DNA from 2 places in the Exiguobacterium sp. s28 genome. Region 2 is predicted to be linked to the other one. Evidence: a T-box and tRNA genes for the amino acid it is inferred to sense, from the RefSeq annotation. Region 2 holds a T-box; the other holds one or more tRNA genes.
What was found. The T-box of region 2 lies ahead of KNP78_RS04095 (valine--tRNA ligase). A T-box ahead of a tRNA ligase gene usually reads a tRNA of that ligase, here a tRNA-Val.
Positions count from the first base shown of each region.

Region 1 (3,102 bases), on a different contig from region 2:
GCTCGGATTGGCGTATTCGATTTGGGTCGGGATTGGGGCGGCCGGCGGGGTCGTGCTCGGCATGCTGTACTTGAACGAATCCCGGGACCGGTGGCGCATCTTCTTCTTATTGCTTATTATCGGAAGCGTCATCGGATTGAAAGTTGTCGCGTGATCAGGATTAGCTTCGAATAAAAACGGGAATTGAATAGTTCAGACTGTGAACGAAAGGGGCGGGGACGATGAGTCATATCAAACTGCAATCCGAGCGTCTACGACTCGAACCTTACACGATTGCTGATTTTTATTTCGTGAAATCGCTACTCCAAGATCCGCGCGTGATGCGTTTCATTAGCCCGGACGGAAAGCCATATACGGATGAACAGACGATCGAATGGTTCGAGCGCCAGTTGGCCCGCTATCAGACGGGTCGTCAAACCGGGTTGCTCAAATTGATGTCGCATGAAAATGACGAGCCGATCGGTCATGCCGGCACGTTGCTCCATGAACTCGACGGCACGATTGAACTTGAAGTCGGATATTGGTTGGCGCCGAAGCATTGGCATATGGGCTACGGACGCGAGGCAGCGGCTCGCCTTATGCGTCATGCATTCGAAGAAGGTGAGAAAGAGATCATTTCCTTGATTCATCCGGATAACGTCCCATCGCAACGAGTCGCGAAAGCGAACGGATTGCATTGGGACCGTGACACTGAGTATCAAGGCATGCTCGTCTCGGTATATGCCGGTGATTTAGAGCGGTTATGCCGCCATATGAAACGGGAAGAAATGACGCGTTGAAAAAAAGTAAAAAAAGTTTTAAAAAACAGTTGCCAAGGCATTAGTTTCTTGATATATTAATAGTGTCCTTAAGAGAGGACACGACCTGATTCTGTAGCTCAGCTGGGAGAGCGCTACCTTGACAGGGTAGAGGTCGCTGGTTCGAGCCCAGTCAGAATCACTTGGGTGCCAAACCCGATGCGAAACCCATAGGAACGTGGGTTTCCGCGACGCCACTTCTTGCGAGAAGTGGCTTTTTTTTGTTTTTCTTTCAATTGACAGTCTACATACACAGTTGGTATATTCCTCTCAATACATACAGAAACGGGGAATATTACAATGGTCTTAACCGGAACAATCGTCAACGCGGCGTTGATCGTGATTGGCACATTACTTGGACTTTTATTTCACCGCATCCCCGAACGAATGAAAGAGACGGTCACCGCAGCCATCGGTCTCGCCGTCGTCTTGCTAGGGATTCAAATGGGGATGAAGAGTGAGAACTTTTTAATCGTCATCGGCAGTCTCGTCATCGGGGCGGCGCTCGGCGAATGGTGGAAACTTGATGAGAAGTTGAACGAGGTCGGCTATCAATTAGAACGCCGACTCGGCGGCAAGAGCAAGTCGAGTATCGCCGAAGGCTTCATCACGGCGACGCTCATCTTCGTCATCGGGGCGATGGCGGTCATCGGTGCACTCGACAGTGGATTGCGCGGGGACCATGATGTCCTCTATACAAAAGGATTGATTGACGGCTTCACGGCACTCGTCCTTAGCTCGACGCTAGGGATTGGGGTCATGTTCTCGGCCGTCCCGGTTCTCTTATACCAAGGGGCAATCGCCTTGCTCGCCATCCAAATCATGAAGTTTATCCCGGAATCGCTCATGGATGACTTTATTTTAGAAATGACAGCGACCGGCGGCGTCATGATCGTCGCAATCGGTTTAAATTTGGTCGGCATCACTCGGATTCGCGTCGCGAATCTATTGCCGGGGATTTTGATGGTCGCCGTCATCGTCACCGTGTTACATATCTTTCAATGAACAAATGGACGGGCGCAAAAAACGCGCCCGTCCATTTTTGTATAGGTCATGACTTTTTTGAGTTGGAACGTAAAGCCTCGGTGATGAGTTGATCCCAGTCGGCGGCCTCACAGGATGATGTGCACGTCGGTTTGATCTCACAAGTGGCACATTTCCCGGCTTTTGCTTTTCGTGTGTATCGATCAAGCGCATAAACGGCGTATCCGAAGACGCCAAGGCCAATCAATAGATCAAATAAAGACATCTCATTTCCTCCTTGTCACGAAAATCCGAGTAGACGGCCGATTTGGTAGATGAGCAACGATACGACATACGCCACGCCTAATCCGTAAAGGCTAGCGACCCATGTCAGCTTGGCGCTTCCTACCTCACGCCGAATGACAGCAACGGTCGCCAGGCACGGCACATAAAGCAAGACGAACGCCATGAAGCTATACGCGCTCAACGGAGTGAACACGGGAAATAATGAAGCCGACAAATCGGATTCACTGACCGCATAGATGATCGCCATCGTCGAAACGACGACTTCTTTCGCCAAAAAACCGGTGATGAGTGCAGCGCCCGCTTGCCATGTCCCAAATCCGAGCGGTACCAACAACGTCGCGATGACGCCACCGACCATGGCGAGAAAACTCTCGTCCATCGGCACGTCGAACCCATTTGGGCCGGAATAAGCGAGCAACCAAATGAAGACGGAACCTCCAAAGATGAACGTACCGGCTTTTCGGACGAACCCTTTTGCTTTTTGCCACGTGCTGCGCCAAAGCGTCAACCCCTGAGGGACCCGGTAAGGAGGTTGTTCGACGATAAAGAGGCTATTTCGGTCTTCTGCGGCCAAGAGGGACGTAAAAATTTTAGCGATGATCAATGCCAAGATGATTCCTAACATATAGAGCGACAGGACGACGAGCGCTTGATTCGATGCAAAAAAGCTAGCAGCAAAGACGGCGTAAATCGGTAGACGTGCAGAGCAAGACATGAACGGTGAAATGAATATCGTCACCAGCCGTTCGCGCTCCTCCTCGATCGTTCGGGCGGCCATGATACCCGGGACGTTGCAGCCGAAGCCGATGATCATCGGGATGAAGCTTTTCCCGTTCAGTCCAACGAGTTGCATGAAACGATCCATGACGATGGCGACGCGCGCCATATATCCTGAGTCCTCTAAGAATGAGATGAAGAAAAAGAGCACAAAGATTTGCGGCACGAAGACGAGGACGCCGCCGACACCGGCGATCACACCTTCGATGATCAACGCTTGGATGAAGGACGAGGTCCCGAGCGTTTGTAACAACCAGCT
Region 1 is NZ_JACSLL010000007.1:41,558-44,659, forward strand. Features, by position in the region: gene KNP78_RS08980 (DMT family transporter) at 1-154, shown strand, start outside; gene KNP78_RS08985 (GNAT family N-acetyltransferase) at 222-779, shown strand; tRNA gene KNP78_RS08990 (tRNA-Val) at 867-939, shown strand; gene KNP78_RS08995 (DUF554 domain-containing protein) at 1,098-1,802, shown strand; gene KNP78_RS09000 (FeoB-associated Cys-rich membrane protein) at 1,849-2,046, opposite strand; gene feoB (ferrous iron transport protein B) at 2,062-3,102, opposite strand, start outside.
Region 1: it has a tRNA-Val gene. The T-box ahead of KNP78_RS04095 (valine--tRNA ligase) is inferred to sense a tRNA for this amino acid. The anticodon was not compared.

Region 2 (3,102 bases):
GACCGTTCCGTGACGCGGCGCAATCGGCACCTGGCGAAGGTGACCGTAAAGGCTATCAGATGGACCCGGCCAACCGCCGTGAAGCGTTCCGTGAATCACAATCGGACGTCGAGCAAGGTGCCGACTTCATGATCGTCAAACCGGCGCTCGCGTTCATGGACATCATCCGTGACATGCGCGACTCGCTCGATATGCCGATTGTGGCGTATAACGTGAGCGGAGAGTACGCCATGGTCAAAGCGGCTGCCTTGAACGACTGGGTCGATGAGCAACGCATCGTCATGGAGACGATGGTCGGCTTCAAACGGGCCGGTGCGGACCTCATCGTCACGTATTTCGCAAAAGACGTCTGTCGCTATTTGGAAGGAGACTATTCATGACCTACAAACAAACACGCTCAGAAGCAGCGTTCGAACAAGCACGTCCGCTCATGCCGGGCGGGGTAAACAGCCCGGTCCGTGCCTATAAATCAGTCGGCATGACGCCAATCTTCGCTGAACGCGGTGAAGGCTCACGCGTCTACGATATCGATGGCAACGAGTATATCGATTACGTCCTCTCATGGGGACCACTCATCCTCGGTCACCGCGACCCGGTCGTCACGAAGGCGATTCAAGAGCAAGCCGAGAAAGGCTGGACGTTCGGGACGCCGACCGAGCTGGAAACGAAAATGGCCGAGCTCGTCATCGAGCGCGTCCCATCGATCGAGATGGTGCGCATGGTCAACTCGGGTACGGAAGCGACGATGGCGGCACTTCGCCTCGCACGCGGCTACACGGGCAAGACGAAAATCTTGAAGTTCGAAGGCTGCTACCACGGTCACGGCGACTCGCTCCTCATCAAGGCCGGTTCGGGCGTCGCGACGCTCGGCCTTCCGGACTCACCGGGCGTGCCGAAAGACTTGGCGAGCCAGACGCTCACGGTACCGTACAACGACTTGGATGCCCTCCGCGTCGCGTTCGAGAAGTTCGGCGACGACATCGCTGGGGTCATCGTCGAACCGGCGGCCGGCAACATGGGCTTCGTGCCACCGCAACCTGGATTCCTTGAAGGGCTCCGCGAGATCACGGAACAATACGGCGCGCTCCTCATCTTTGACGAGGTCATGACCGGGTTCCGGGTCGGCTACAACTGTGCCCAAGGTTACTTCGGCGTGACTCCGGATTTGACGTGCCTCGGAAAAGTCATCGGCGGCGGCCTTCCGGTCGGTGCCTATGGCGGGAAACGCGAGATTATGGAACAAATCGCGCCACAAGGACCGATTTACCAGGCGGGGACGCTCTCAGGGAACCCGCTCGCGATGATCGCCGGCTACACGACGCTGTCGCAACTCAAGCCTGAGCACTACGCCGAGTTCGAACGCAAAGCGGACCGTCTCGCCGAAGGCTACACGAAAGCGGCCGAAAAGTATAACATCCCGCACGACACGAACCGGGCCGGCTCGATGTTCGGATTCTTCTTCACGAACGAGAAAGTAACGAACTTCGAGAAGGCGAAGACGGCGAACCTCGACTTGTTCCGCGCTTACTATCAGAAGATGGCGGGGCGCGGTGTGTTCTTGCCACCGTCACAGTTCGAAGGATTGTTCCTCTCGACCGTGCACACGGACGAAGATATCGACCAGACGCTCGCAGCGGTCGACGCGACGTTCAAAGAGCTGCAACAAGAGTTTTCACTGTAATCTTGACGGAAACAGCTTCTGTCGCTACAATTGTTTAACAGATACGAACAAAAGCTACGATGAGGAATAGTACGCAATCAACATCCTTTTTCAGAGACGCGGCCACTTGGTGCGAGGCCGCGAAGGATGGTGCGGAAGTCGCCTCGGAGCTGACCTTTTGAACGAAGTAGGAAGGTCCGGTCCATCGACCGTTATTCGATTTTGAGGGCGCCACCTGTTGGCGAACTAAGGTGGTACCGCGGAAGATACGGCTTCTTTCGTCCTTAGCGTTAAGGACGAGAGTAGCCGTTTTTTTGTCCACATTATTAGAGGAGGTTGGGCATATGGCCAACGAGACAAACGAAATCACCATGCCGACGAAGTACGATCCAAGTGCGACGGAAGCGAAATGGTATGACTACTGGTTAGAGAACGACGTATTCAAAGCAGACGAGGACGATTCAAAACAGCCGTACACGATCGTCATCCCGCCACCGAACGTAACAGGGAAACTTCACCTCGGACACGCGTGGGACACGACGCTCCAAGATTTATTGACGCGCCTTAAGCGCATGCAAGGTTATGACGTCCTCTGGCTCCCAGGAATGGACCACGCCGGTATCGCGACGCAAGCGAAAGTCGAACAGAAGCTCCGTGAGGACGGCATCATGCGTTACGACCTCGGACGCGAGAAGTTCCTCGAGAAGACGTGGGAATGGAAAGACGAGTACGCCGACACGATTCGGGCCCAATGGTCAAAACTTGGCCTCGGTCTCGACTACTCACGTGAGCGTTTCACGCTCGACGAAGGACTTTCGAAAGCAGTCCAGGAAGTGTTCGTCCGTCTCTATGAGAAGGGCTTGATTTACCGCGGCGAATATATCGTCAACTGGGACCCGGCGCAAAAGACGGCCGTCTCGGATATCGAAGTCATCTATCAAGAAGTCGAAGGAGCATTCTACCACATGAAGTATCCGCTCGCTGACGGCTCAGGCCACATCGAGATCGCGACGACACGTCCGGAGACGATGCTCGGCGATACAGCCGTTGCCGTCAACCCGAAAGATGAGCGTTACGCGCACCTCGTCGGCAAGACGATCATGCTTCCGGTCATGAACCGTGAGATCCCGATTGTCGCTGACGACTACGTCGACATGGAGTTCGGTACAGGTTGCGTCAAGATCACACCGGCGCACGACCCGAACGACTTCGAGATCGGGAACCGCCACGAGCTCCCGCGTATCCTCGTCATGGACGAAGGAGGCAAGATGAACGAGAACGCAGGCAAGTACGAAGGGCTCGACCGCTTCGAATGCCGCAAGCAACTCGTCAAAGACCTAGAAGCGGACGGCACGCTCGTCAAGATCGAGCCGCACACGCACTCGGTCGGCCACTCGGAACGTTCAGGCGCAGTCATCGAGCCGTATCTTTCGAAACAGTGG
Region 2 is NZ_JACSLL010000002.1:339,545-342,646, reverse strand. Features, by position in the region: gene hemB (porphobilinogen synthase) at 1-380, shown strand, start outside; gene hemL (glutamate-1-semialdehyde 2,1-aminomutase) at 377-1,681, shown strand; T-box leader at 1,729-1,949, shown strand; gene KNP78_RS04095 (valine--tRNA ligase) at 2,005-3,102, shown strand, end outside.